Regions from separate parts of the Streptomyces sp. NPDC058650 genome, predicted to be linked through region 4. Evidence: riboswitches for the same ligand, from Rfam matches in the RefSeq annotation. Region 4 holds a riboswitch; each other region holds the start of a gene.
What was found. Region 4 has a riboswitch for cyclic di-AMP ahead of ACFWWU_RS14825 (transglycosylase SLT domain-containing protein). Riboswitches for the same ligand answer to the same signal wherever they lie in the genome.
Positions count from the first base shown of each region.

Region 1: another riboswitch for cyclic di-AMP. It lies ahead of ACFWWU_RS19705 (peptidoglycan DD-metalloendopeptidase family protein); the one in region 4 lies ahead of ACFWWU_RS14825 (transglycosylase SLT domain-containing protein).
Region 2: another riboswitch for cyclic di-AMP. It lies ahead of ACFWWU_RS23295 (M23 family metallopeptidase); the one in region 4 lies ahead of ACFWWU_RS14825 (transglycosylase SLT domain-containing protein).
Region 3: another riboswitch for cyclic di-AMP. It lies ahead of ACFWWU_RS27640 (transglycosylase family protein); the one in region 4 lies ahead of ACFWWU_RS14825 (transglycosylase SLT domain-containing protein).

Region 1 is NZ_JBHXRL010000010.1:84,008-87,273, forward strand. Features, by position in the region: gene ACFWWU_RS19695 (DUF6126 family protein) at 1-51, shown strand, start outside; gene ACFWWU_RS19700 (tyrosine-protein phosphatase) at 71-892, opposite strand; cyclic di-AMP (ydaO/yuaA leader) riboswitch at 1,286-1,442, shown strand; gene ACFWWU_RS19705 (peptidoglycan DD-metalloendopeptidase family protein) at 1,447-2,487, shown strand; gene ACFWWU_RS19710 (SGNH/GDSL hydrolase family protein) at 2,637-3,266, shown strand, end outside.
Region 2 is NZ_JBHXRL010000013.1:123,360-126,625, forward strand. Features, by position in the region: gene ACFWWU_RS23290 (M16 family metallopeptidase) at 1-1,093, shown strand, start outside; cyclic di-AMP (ydaO/yuaA leader) riboswitch at 1,295-1,458, shown strand; gene ACFWWU_RS23295 (M23 family metallopeptidase) at 1,471-2,253, shown strand; gene ACFWWU_RS23300 (GntR family transcriptional regulator) at 2,449-3,132, shown strand.
Region 3 is NZ_JBHXRL010000018.1:117,987-121,252, reverse strand. Features, by position in the region: gene eno (phosphopyruvate hydratase) at 1-663, opposite strand, end outside; gene ACFWWU_RS27640 (transglycosylase family protein) at 995-1,756, opposite strand; cyclic di-AMP (ydaO/yuaA leader) riboswitch at 1,760-1,973, opposite strand; gene ACFWWU_RS27635 (transglycosylase family protein) at 2,188-3,266, opposite strand, start outside.
Region 4 is NZ_JBHXRL010000007.1:139,999-143,264, forward strand. Features, by position in the region: gene ACFWWU_RS14815 (phosphocholine-specific phospholipase C) at 1-365, shown strand, start outside; gene ACFWWU_RS14820 (hypothetical protein) at 414-1,034, opposite strand; cyclic di-AMP (ydaO/yuaA leader) riboswitch at 1,403-1,587, shown strand; gene ACFWWU_RS14825 (transglycosylase SLT domain-containing protein) at 1,593-2,474, shown strand; gene ACFWWU_RS14830 (alpha/beta family hydrolase) at 2,468-3,266, opposite strand, start outside.

The DNA.
Region 1 (3,266 bases), on a different contig from region 4:
TTCGCCGGCTTCCTCTACCTGCTCTTCATGCTCGGCGGGCAGAACCAGTAGAGCGGCGCTCCGGGCGGGCTCACGCCTCCGTGAGGAAGCGCTCCCGCAGCCGCTCGCGGGTCTCGGGGGCCAGCTTCAGCCCCTCCGTGAGGTAGGTCTCCACCGAGCCCCACGTCGCCTCGATCGTCTCGAAGGCGCCCCGCAGGTACTCCAGCCGCGCGTCGAAGAGCGGGCTCAGCAGCTCCATCACCTCGGGCGACATCGCGTCCGCGGCGGTGGAGCTGCGGCGCACCTTGTAGCGGCGGTGCGGGTCGTTCGACTTCACGTAGTCCGCCTCGATCGCCTCGCGCTCGACGTCGAGGGCGAGCAGCGTGATCGCGATGGAGAGTCCGGCGCGGTCCTTGCCCGCCGCGCAGTGCATCAGCGCCGGGACGCTCTCCTCGGCCATGGAGTGCAGGATCCTGCTGTGCTCCGGAGTCCGCTCGATCACCATCTTCCGGTACGAGTCGGACATTCGGGCCGCCGCCTTGCCGTCGCCCAGGATGTCCCGCAGCTGCTCGACGTCGCCGTCGCGTACCAGCTTCCAGAACTCCTTGCCGTCGGCCGGGTCGTTGAGGGGTATGTTCACGTTCCGCACGCCGGGGAGCTCGACGTCCGCGCCCTCGACCTTGCGGTCGGCCTCGTTGCGGAAGTCGAAGACGGTGTGCAGGCCCAGCGAGGCGAGGAAGGCGGCGTCGGTCTCGGTGGCGTGGGCGAGGTGGCCGCTGCGGAAGAGGCGTCCGGGTCGCACGGCGCGCCCGTCCGTCGTCGGCAGGCCGCCCACGTCCCGGAAGTTGCGGACCTCGGCCAGCTCGGGTTCGTTCGCTTCGGTGGGCGGGACCTGCGGCAGCTGCTGCGTCACGGATGCTCCTGGGGGTCGTCGTTCGGGTGCCCGATGCGAGATCGGTCCCTAGGACAATCATCCAGGTGAGAGGGGGTCGGCGCACCCCCCGGGACGGGAATGGGGGATCTGTCCGAAATGGGGTGTTAAGTGGAACGCGCCCTGTTTACAGGCGAGATGGGCGGTGCCGCGTGAGCAGGGTCATAGAAGTGACGGATCGTGGCCGAAGGCCCCAAGCAATTGCCGTACGCAAAAGGGAAATCGAAGGACCGTCATCGACGGAGGGTGACCGGAATTCCGTCCGGAACGCGGCCCGGGTAATGCCGGCGCAAATCTGTGGCTTGTTCGCTCCGACCCCGCTCGTCTAGCGTCACCGTCAATCCGGTCGGACCGCCGAATCCTGCCACCGTCCGGAATCCGCACTCATCCCATGCGTGGCAGGAGCGGGGGACCCAGGAAGTACGCCGGTCCCGCGACAACAGGACGGCTCGGGGTGAAGCCGCGTGAGAACGCGGCCGGGCATCTCCAGTCCGAACCCGACAGCTCACCTCGTAGGCGCCGGAGAGGAATTCGCCATGCCCGCGAAGGGTAAGCACCGCCGTCCCAAGATCAATTCCATCACGCGTGGGTTCGTCGTCGCCAGTACGGGAGGCGCCGTCGTCGCGCTTCCGCTCCTCGGCGCCACCGGAGCCCACGCCGCCGAGCAGGCCGCCGTCCCCGCCCAGGCCGTCGCCGCCGCCGCTCAGGTGAAGGCGCCCGCCGCCCTCCAGGCCGCGCCCGCCGCCGCCGCGAAGGCCGCGCCGAAGACGTACTCCGTCGTCAGCGGCGACTACCTGTCCAAGATCGCCACCGAGTACCGGCTCGCCGGCGGCTGGCAGAAGCTCTACGCGGACAACCGCCAGGTCGTCGGCGAGAACCCCTCGCTGATCCTGCCCGGCATGAAGCTCACCCTCGGCGCCAAGAACACCGCCGCCGCTGCTCCGAAGAGCGCCGCGCCCAAGGCTGCCGCCCCGAAGGCGGCTCCGAAGGCCGCTCCGAAGGCCGCCGAGAAGGCCGCCCCCAAGAGCACCCAGACCTCCGAGAAGAACGGCGACACCTCGCGCGCCTCGCGCAGCAGCCAGCGCTCCGCCGCCCCGGCCGCCGCCTCCGCCGAGTCCTCCTCGTCGCAGTCGTCGCGGACCTCGCAGTCGTCGGGGGCCTCGACCTCCGCGTCCGGCTGGGTCGCCCCCGTCGACGCCGGCTTCTCCACCCCGTACCGCGCCTCCGGCTCCATGTGGTCCTCCGGCTACCACACCGGTGTCGACTTCACCGCCTCCTCCGGCACCACCGTCCGCGCCGTCGGCGCCGGCACGGTCGTCTCCGCCGGCTGGAGCGGCGCCTACGGCAACGAGGTCGTCATCCAGCACGCGGACGGCAACTACTCGCAGTACGCGCACCTCTCCTCCCTCTCCGTCTCGTCCGGCCAGACCGTCACCGGCGGCCAGCAGATCGGCCTGTCCGGCTCGACCGGCAACTCCACCGGCCCGCACCTGCACTTCGAGATCCGCACCTCGCCGAGCTACGGCTCCGACGTCGACCCGCTGGCCTACCTGCGCCAGCACGGCGTCTCCATCTGACACGGACGCTTCCTGACGGCCCGGCACGTGTGTGCCGGGCCGTCGGCGTATTCCGGCTTGGGAGAATCTTTATCGGTGGCATATGTCACCAGGCGTCAACCCCTCCTTACGGTCGCGTAGGTCACACCGAAAGGGAAGGATGTGCTCCCGTGGCAGACGATTCGAGATCAAGAGACAAGAACGCATTCGGGTCGTACGCGGCGATCGGTGACAGCTTCACCGAGGGCGTCGGAGACCCCGGACCCGACGGGACGTACGTCGGCTGGGCGGACCGCTTCGCGGTCCTGCTCGCCGACCAGCTGCCGGAGCACGACGACTTCCGCTACGCCAACCTGGCCGTACGCGGGCGCCTGCTCGACCAGATCGTGGCGGAACAAGTCCCCCGGGCGAAGGAACTCGCCCCCGACCTGGTGACCTTCTGTGCCGGCGGCAACGACATCATCCGGCCCGGCACCGACCCCGACGACGTGGCCGAGCGCTTCGAGCGGGCCGTCGCGGACCTGACCTCCGCCGTCGGCACCGTCATGGTGACCACCGGCTTCGACACCCGTGACATCCCCGTGCTCCGGCACCTGCGCGGGAAGATCGCCACCTACACCGCCCACGTCCGGTCCATCGCGGACCGCTACGACTGCCCGGTCCTCGACCTGTGGTCCCTCAAGTCGGTGCAGGACCTGCGGGCCTGGGACGACGACCGGCTGCACCTCTCGCCCGACGGACACACCCGCGTCGCCCTGCGCGCCGCCCAGGTCCTCGGTCTGCCGGTGCCCGCCGACCCG
Region 2 (3,266 bases), on a different contig from region 4:
GCTCGACGCCCACGCCGACCACCCCGGCGTGCGGGTCTCCCTCGAGGTGCCCGTCTCCCGGCTGCCCAAGGCGCTCGGGCTGCTCTCCGAGGCGCTGATCGCCCCGGCGTTCCTGGACACCGAGATCGAGCGCCTCGTGCACAACCGCCTCGACGAGATCCCGCACGAGACGGCCAACCCGGCCCGCCGCGCCGCCAAGCAGCTCTCCAAGGAGCTGTTCCCGGCCGAGGCCCGGATGTCCCGGCCGCGCCAGGGCACCGAGGAGACCGTCCAGGCGATCGACGCCGCCGCGGTCCGCGCCTTCTACGAGGCGTACGTCCGGCCCGCCACGGCCACGGCGGTGGTCGTCGGCGACCTGACCGGCGTCGACCTGGACAAGGTCCTCGCCGAGACGCTGGGCGCCTGGACCGGCGAGCCGGCCGAGCCGCTCCCGATGCCGCCGATCACCGCGGACGACACCGGACGGGTCGTCATCGTGGACCGTCCCGGCGCCGTCCAGACCCAGTTGCTGATCGGCCGGATCGGTGCCGACCGGCACGACAGCGTCTGGGCCGCCCAGGTCCTCGGCACGTACTGCCTCGGCGGGACGCTGACCTCGCGGCTCGACCGGGTCCTGCGCGAGGAGAAGGGCTACACGTACGGCGTGCGGGCCTTCGGGCAGGTGCTCCGCTCCGACGCCGAGGGGAACGGCGCCTCGATGCTCGCCATCAGCGGCTCGGTCGACACCCCCAACACCGGCCCGGCACTTGACGACCTGTGGAAGGTGCTGCGGACCCTCGCGGCGGAGGGCCTCACGGACGCCGAGCGCGAGACGGCCGTGCAGAACCTGGTGGGGGTGGCGCCCCTCAAGTACGAGACGGCCGCCTCGGTCGCCGGGACGCTCGCCGACCAGGTCGAGCAGCACCTCCCGGACGACTACCAGGCCCAGTTGTACGCGCGTCTCGCCGAGACGGGCACGGTCGAGGCGACCGCGGCCGTGGTCAACGCCTTCCCCGTGGACCGGCTCGTGACCGTGCTCGTGGGCGACGCGGCGCAGATCGCGGAGCCGGTGCGCGCGCTCGGCATCGGTGAAGTCACCGTGGTGACCGGCTGATCGCACCCGCCGACCCGGCGACGGAAGGCCTCGACGTCATGATTTCGTCGAGGCCTTCCGCTTTGCCCGAATTGAGGGCAAGGGTGGCTGTCTGCCCTGTGGCATGTCTTACAAACGGGCCTGTCTGTTTGGTGATCGACAGACGATCCCATAGCGTCGGTGCGGCTGTTCGTCAGGTGCACGTGCCGCATTCGCGGCAACGGACAGTCATCGCCGAGTCCCCGTCAGGCGCGAGCCTGGGGAGCCGGGGACCCACACAGTCCCTGGGGTGAATCGGGCGCCTTCGTCACGTACGGAGGGGCTCGTAGGAGACCTTCCTGCTCCGAACCCGTCAGCTAACCCGGTAGGCGAGAAGGAAGGAAAGGATCAGCCCCTACATGGCGTTCACCCGTGCCACCGGGAAGCATCGTGGTCCGAGCCGGATGGCGCGCCGCAGCGTGGGCATCGCCGGCGTAGCGACGCTCGCCACCACCGGCGTCATCGGAACCTTCGCCTCCCCGGCGCTCGCCGCCGACACGGACAACCGCTCCGCCGAGGACACCGGCCTCACGCAGGTGATCACCGAGGACTCGCTCGCGGACCGGATCGACGCCCAGGCCGCCGCCCAGGAGCAGGAGGCCTTCGAGGCCATCGTCAAGGCGAAGGCCCAGGCAGAGGCCCGCGCCGAGGCGAAGCGCAAGGCGGAGGCCCGCGCCAAGGAGGTCCGCGAGGAGCGCGAGCGCGCCGCCCGCGAGGCCGAGCGCCGGCGACTCGACTCCTTCCAGCTCCCCGTGGGCGGCTCGTACGTGACCACCGGCTACAAGACCGGTGGCTCGCTCTGGTCCTCCGGCAGCCACTCCGGCATCGACTTCCACGCCTCCTACGGCAGCTCGGTCGTCTCCGTCGGCTCCGGCACCGTCGTCGAGGCCGGCTGGGGCGGGGCGTACGGCAACAACATCGTCATCCAGATGAACGACGGCACGTACACCCAGTACGGTCACCTCTCGTCCATCGGGGTCTACGTCGGCCAGACCGTCGAGCCGGGCCAGCAGATAGGCATCTCGGGCTCGTCCGGCAACTCGACCGGCCCGCACCTCCACTTCGAGGCGCGGACGGGCTCCGACTACGGCTCGGACCTGAACCCCATCTCCTACCTCCGCGCCCGCGGCGTCAGCCTCTGACGTCACGCGGATCGCGTCGCAAAAGCCCCGGCTCGTACTGAGCCGGGGCTTTTCGCTGACCGAAACATATGGCTGGATTCCATGGGGGCATCGGAAATTCCGGCCTGCTGCAATAGAGTCGCGGAACAGACGCAGAACGGACGCGGAACAGGCGTCGCTCGAATTGTCTCTCGCGGACCAAGGCGGAGGTCGGACATGCGCGTACCCGCGCAATCGGTATGCACGGCGATCCGGGACGACATCGTCTCCGGCGTCTTCGAGCGGGGCGGGCGGCTGACCGAGGAGCAGCTCGCGCGCCGCTACGGGGTCTCCCGTGTCCCGGTCCGCGAGGCCCTGCGCACCCTGGAGTCCGAGGGCTTCGTCGTCACCCGCCGCCACGCCGGCGCCCATGTCGCCGAGCCCACCGAGCAGGAGGCGGCCGATCTGCTCGACATGCGGGCCCTGCTCGAACCGCTGGGCGCCGCCCGCGCCGCGCAGCGGCGTACCGAGGCGCACCTGAAGGTCCTGCGCGGCCTGGTCAGGCTGGGGCAGGAGCGGGCCAGACGCGGCCAGGGCGAGGATCTGCGCTCGCTCGGGGGCTGGTTCCACGAGACGCTGGCGCAGGCCTCCGGCAGCCCGGCCCTGACCGCGCTGCTCACCCAGCTGCGGCACAAGATCGCCTGGATGTACGCGGTCGACCACCCCGCCCACCCTGTGGAGGCCTGGTCCGAGCACGGCGCCATCGTGGACGCCGTCGCGCGTGGCGACGCCGAGCGGGCCAGGGCGCTGACGGCGCTGCACGCGGAGCGCTCGCTGGGTCTGTACCGGCTCAAAAGGCCGGAGCGCGGCCGTGTGAGGGTTTCGCAACATGCCGTCAACACGGCGAGCGGCCGGAATTAACGCGCGCACCGTATACAAAGAATAGGAATTCGACGGAGCTTATTCGTGCTGCCCGGAAACACCGGCTCCGGAAAAGCGAAAACCGCGACCACCGGAATTCCGGAGGTCGCGGTTTCGTCGTACGGGGAGCGCGG
Region 3 (3,266 bases), on a different contig from region 4:
CAGGGCGGCGCGGTTCGACTCCAGGTTCGGGGCGAAGCCGCCCTCGTCGCCGAGGCCGGTGGAGAGGCCCTTGCGCTTCAGCACGCCCTTGAGGGTGTGGTAGATCTCCGCACCCCAGCGAAGGGCCTCGGAGAAGGACTCCGCGCCGATCGGGGCGATCATGAACTCCTGGATGTCCACGTTGGAGTCGGCGTGCGACCCACCGTTGAGGATGTTCATCATCGGAACGGGCAGCAGGTGCGCGTTCGGGCCGCCGAGGTAGCGGAAGAGCGGGAGGTCCGAGGCCTCGGACGCGGCGTGCGCGACGGCGAGGGAGACGCCGAGGATGGCGTTGGCGCCGAGCGAGCCCTTGTTCTCGGTGGCGTCGAGGTCGAACATGGCCTGGTCGATCAGGCGCTGCTCGGTGGCGTCGTAGCCGACGAGCTCCGGGCCGATCTGCTCGATGACGGCGAGGACGGCCTTCTCGACACCCTTGCCCATGTAGCGGTTCGGGTCACCGTCGCGAAGCTCGATGGCCTCGAACGCGCCGGTGGACGCACCGGACGGAACAGCAGCACGACCGGTGCTGCCGTCGTCGAGGCCGACCTCGACCTCGACCGTGGGGTTACCTCGGGAGTCCAGGATTTCCCGGGCTACGACGACGTCGATGGACGGCACGAGCATCTCCTTTTTGGGATGTGACGCTGGATGTGACGCATGGCCGGTGCAGGGTCGCTTGGCCTTGCGCCAAGAGCCTAACCGGCTCCGGGGCTCCGGTCGGCCGTGCGCCCGCCCCCTGGGACGAAAAAGGACCCAAGGGCATGCATCTCGGGACGAAGGGCCCCAGATCTACTGAGCGGTAACCGTCGGGTCGCCCCGAAGGGGCGCTTCGGAACCCCGGACACACGGAACCCCGGTCCGGCGCGCACGGGGGAGAGTGCGCCGGACCGGGGTGGTCACCGCGGGAGGGTCGTCGGGGTCGGGCGAGCCGCCGGACTCACCCGAGCCGCCGGGCTCACTTGAGGTGGAGCTGCTGGCCCACGTAGATGAGGTCGGCGTTGTCGACGACGTCCTCGTTCAGCTCGAAGAGCTCGGCCCAGCCGCCCTTGACGCCGTGCGCCTCGGCGATCTTGCTGAGGGTGTCGCCGGCGACGACCTTGTACTCGCCGTCACCCTTCTTGACCACCTTGCCGGTCGGGGTGGTGACCGTCTTCTTGGCGGCGGCCTTCGGCGCGGCCTGCTGCTGCGTGGCCTGCTTCGGGGCCTGGCGCTGCTCGCTGCGGGTGGTCGGCTGCTCGGTCGAGCGCTGCTGCGAGGGCTGGGTGCTGCGCTGCGGCTGCTGGGTCTCCTGCTTCGGCGCGGCCTGCTGCTGCGGCGCGCTCTCTGCGGAGCCACCGTCGTACGAGGCGCCGGAGAGGCCCACGCCACAGGACGGCCAGGCGCCCTTGCCCTGGCCCGCGAGGACCTTCTCGGCGATGGCGATCTGCTGGGACTTCGACGCCTGGTTGGCGGTCGAGGCGTAGGCGGTGCCGCCGTACGCGGCCCAGGTGGAGGCGGAGAACTGCAGGCCGCCGTAGTACCCGTTGCCGGTGTTGATGGACCAGTTGCCGCCGGACTCGCACTGGGCGACGCGGTCCCACTCGGAGGACGTGGCGGCCGAGGCGGTGCCCGCGGTCATCAGCGGGGCGGCGACGGCGACACCGGTGACACCGACGAGCGTGACGACCTGGGTGGCCTTGGAGGGACGACGGTGTTTGCCCTTGCCGGAAAACAGCATGGAGATTCTCCTCACCGACGCCTACGAGGTGAGCTGTCGGGTTCGGACCAATGAGTTGTCCGGCCGCGTGTCCTAGCACGCGACTTAACCCCTAGCCGATCGTCGGCCGTCTGTCTCAACGGCCGGGGTCGGCACTTACCTTGGGTCCCCCGCTCCTGCCTACGGCGCTTACGCGACGTTCCCATCGGCCGACGGCAGGATTCGGCGTTTCGGTCGACGGGGCCCGCGGTGGCGAGCGGTTACGACCGTAGACACAGACCCACCGGAAGTTCAAAGAGGCGTATTGCGGAAATATCGCCCCTACTTGCCCTTCGATGGAGGGCGTTTGCGCAGGTGGGAGGTGACGGGGGCAAAGTTCGCGGACGTGACACGCCAGTTGAGGCGAAGAGACCCATGTCTCACTTGCCCAGAACCGGACATATGACCCGGAACTACTCCGCCTTCTCTTCCGAACCGATCGTCAGGTCGAGGCTCTGACCAGGGACGATGAGGTCCGGATCGATGCCCACGGTCCCGCGGTTGGCGTCATAGAGGGCGTTCCACCCTCCGGGGAGTTCGTTCTCCTGTGCAATCTCGGACAGATTGTCGCCGGGCCGCACGGTGTAGGCATCCGAAGTGTCCTGACTGTCCGTTGCGTCCGAATTCTTCGCCTCGTCAGTGACCGGCAGGACGGTAGGACTTTCCGCCAGGTTGTCCGTCGATGAAGCATGTCTGCCGGATTCGACGGAGGTGTCCGTCTTGCCGGTTTCCTCCGGGGCTGCCCCGCCCCGGTGCTTGCCGGTGCCGGGAGTGGCCGACGAGGCGTCACCCTTCGGCACCTCGGGCGATACGGGCGATACGGGCGTCAGGGACGCGTCGGGCGCCGCGGGGGTGGTCGAGGTGCCCGGCGCGGTCGAGGTGCCCGGCGCGGTCGAGGTGCCCGGCGTGGTCGCCGTACCCGGCGCGGCCGGAGTGGTGGCCGCCGTCGCCGGCGCGGTCGGACTGACCGGCGCGGTGGGGCTGACGGGGGCGGTGGGGCTGACGGGCGTGGTGGGCGCGGCGGGGGCCTTCGACGCGGTACGGGGCGGCTCGGCGCCCTCGGTGGCGGGGCCGGACTCCTCCGCGGACTTCTCGGCAGCGGCGGTCTCCGAGGGCGTGACCGGGACGCCCGCGGTCCGGTTCGACTCCGCGACGGGTCCCGTGGGCGTCTTCGTGGCGGCGGTGGGCCCGGGGTTGACCCCGGTGACCTTGCCGTCGTTCGTCAGACCGGCGATGGGCGCGCAGGTGGCCCAGTCGGTGCCGCCGGCGGCGAGCGCCTTGTCGGCGATCGCGATCTGCTGGGCGCGGCTGGCCAGGTCGGGGCTGGGGGCGTACGCGAGGCCGCCGTTCCGCTCCCAGCTGTCCTGGGTGAACTGGAGGCCGCCGTACATGCCGTTGCCGAAGTTGGCACTCCACTGGCCGCCGGACTCGCACTCGGCGACCCGGTCCCAGGTCGCCGCGTCGGCGGCGGAGGCGGAGCCACTGGCGAGCA
Region 4 (3,266 bases):
TCTCGATGATGGGCCCCAACCGCTTCCTGCGGCGCTTCATCGGCGACGCGTCCAAGGCCGGCAAGGCCGTGGAGGTCGCGGCCCGGTTCGCGCCGGAGGCGGGGACGGGCCGGACCGCCCTGTGGTTCAGGATGACCAACACCTCGGCGGGACCGGTGACGTTCACGATCCGTTCGAACGCCTACCGCACGGACGGACCGTGGACCTACACGGTCCCGGCGAACTCCGACCGCGAGGACTTCTTCAACGCGGTGGCCTACAGCGGCGGCTGGTACGACTTCACGATCGTCGCCGACATCGACGGGACCTGGTCACGCCGGTACACCGGCCACATCGAGACCGGAGCCCCGAGCGTCACCGGCTGAACCCTTCGCACACCGGCCGGCGTCACCCGCCGACCTCACCCGCCGGCCTCACCGGCCGGCGTGCGCGGCGCGTCGGATCGTCGCGTCGAGGAGGCCCACCGCCTCGGCGGCCGTACGGCCGGGGGCCCGGTTCCACGGACCGATCAGCTCGCCCCATCCCTGAGAGCGGAGCTCGGTCATGATCCAGGCGGCCGCCTCGTTCATGGTGTCCACACCGCCGTAGCCGAGGCGGTGGGCGGCGAGGAGCGCGCCGCAGACGCAGCGCGCTCCCCGTGCGTCGCGCAGCTTGTACGGGGCGTTCTGCCAGCCCCACTCCGTGAGCACCAGCCGCGCGTAGCCGAGGTGGACCGAGGGGCGCAGCTCGGGGCGGCCGATCCGGCGCCAGGCGTGCAGTCGGTCCGGGAGTACGGCCCCGATGCGGCCGGGCAGCGTGCGTTCGGCGGGGGGCGGCGGCGGGAGCGCGTCGAGCGCGTCGGCCACGAGCCGGTCCACGGACACGGTGAGGAGGGACCGCCAGTCGGCGGGCTCGGGCGTCGGCTCCGGCGCGGGGGCCGGTCGAGCGGGGGCGGTCCAGTCGGTGACGATCCGCTGCCAGGTGGCGCTCTCGAAGAGAGCGGCCGCCTCGCGGTCGAGTCCGTCCGGGCTGAGCGGGGCGATGGAGGTCGGCATCCGGGAGGCTCCTGGGTCGGGGGGGACTCCATCTTTCAAGAAGAATGTCTGGTTTGCGACTTTTGCCCGCACCGGGCGTGCCCCTCACGCCCGGTGCGGGCGAACAGCCCAGCCCGGGTAATTTCCGCTCATTTACTCACCAACGGAATTACATCGCATATTCGGACATTACCCTCCTGGTGATGCGGTTCACTTTCTCTCGCCCCCGCCAGGGACCCGTACACCCGCAGGCCTTACCGCGCACGGAAGTTCATCGGATCCCGAGTGCGGTCGATCTTGAATTCCTTGAATTCGGAGATCCAATTCCGGCTGCGAACGTTCGGCTCCTCTTGTTATCCGCCGCAATGCTGGCCTACGGTCACCCCCATTCGAGCGGAACGCCTAATCCTGCCGCCGCCCGAAAACACCTCCCTTTCACCCGACGGCAGGAGCGGGGGACCCACGAATTCGCCGGTCCGGAATCCGGAACGGCTCGGGGTGCAGCCGCGTGCGCGCGGCCGGACATCTCCCGTCCGAACCCGACAGCTCACCCCGCAGGCGCCGGAGAGGAAATCCGTCATGCCTGCACACGGTAAGCACCGCCGCCCCCGACGCCGCACCGTCTCCCGCGGCCTCGCACTCGCCGGCACGGGCGGGGCCGCGCTGGCCCTGCCGCTGGTCGTCCCCGCGACGGCCGGCGCCGAGACCGTTTCGGCCGCACCCAAGATCGCCGCGCAGTCCTTCGCGGCGCAGCCCGCCACCGCTCCGGCCGCCGCTCCCTCGGCCCCCGCCGCCGCGCGCACGTACACCGTCGTGAGTGGTGACTCGCTTTCCCTGATCGCCCAGAAGAAGGGAATTCAGGGCGGCTGGAAGTCGATATACCAGGCCAACAAATCCGTCGTGGGTGACAATCCGTCACTCATTCACCCCGGTCTCGAACTGACGATTCGTCGGGATTCCGCGAAGCCCGCCCCGGCGGCCGCGACCGCACAGAAGAAGAGCTCCACGACCACTGAGCGGGCGAGCCGCTCCCAGCGCCGTGCAGCGGCTCCGGCCCCCGCCTCGGGTGCCTCCGCCGCGCAGGCGGCGCCCGCCGCCGCGCCCGCCGTCAAGGCCGCCCCGGCCGCCGCCACCCAGTACGCCGACAACCTCGACGGCTGGATCCGCGAGTCGCTGGACATCATGGCCCAGCGCGGCATCCCCGGTTCGTACGACGGAATCCTCCGCAACGTCATGCGCGAGTCCTCCGGCAACCCCCGGGCCATCAACCTCTGGGACTCGAACGCCGTGGCCGGCACCCCCTCGAAGGGTCTGCTCCAGGTCATCCAGCCGACCTTCGACGCCTACCACGTGCCGGGCACGTCCACGGACCTGTTCGACCCGGTCGCCAACATCACGGCCGCCTGCAACTACGCGGCCGACCGCTACGGCTCCATCGACAACGTCAACGGGGCCTACTGACGCCGGAACCACTCGGCGAACCAGTCCGTGGCGAGCTCCGCCACCTCCTCCAGGGCACCCGGCTCCTCGAAGAGGTGAGTGGCGCCGGGGACGACGGTCAGCCGGTTCTCGCAGCGCAGCAGGGCCTGGGCGCGTCTGTTGAGGTCCAGCACCAGCGCGTCCCGGCCGCCCACCACCAGGAGGGTCGGGGCGCGCACCCGGCCCAGGTGCTCGCCCGCCAGGTCGGGCCGGCCACCGCGTGAGACGACGGCGGCGACGCCGGAACCGGGATCGGCCGCCGCCCACAGCGCGGCGGCCGCACCCGTGCTCGCCCCGAAGTAGCCGAGCGGCAGATCGCCGCCCTCGGGGTGCCCGGCCAGCCAGTCCGTGGCGCTCGCGAGCCGTCCGGCGAGCAGCGGGGTGTCGAAGACGTGGGCCCGGTCGGTCGCCTCGGCCTCGGTGAGCAGGTCGAACAGCAGCGTGCCGAGACCGGCCCGGTTCAGGGCCGCCGCGACCGCGCGGTTCCGCGGGCTGTGCCGGCTGCTGCCGCTTCCATGGGCGAAGAGGACGATGCCGGTCGCCCCGTCGGGGACGGCGAGCCGTCCGGCGAGGGTGGCACCGGTCGCCGGGATCCGGACGTCCGTGTCCCGGACGACGGGGTCGCGCGCGGCCCGGCTGCGGGCGAGGCAGTCGAGCACCTCCGCGTCGGACGTCTGCGAGAAGTCGCGGTAGAACTGGCCGATCGCGTAGAAGAAGTCGGGCTCGCGAACGCTTACGGTCTCGTCGGCCTCGCCCCCGAGGCGGGCGGTCCAG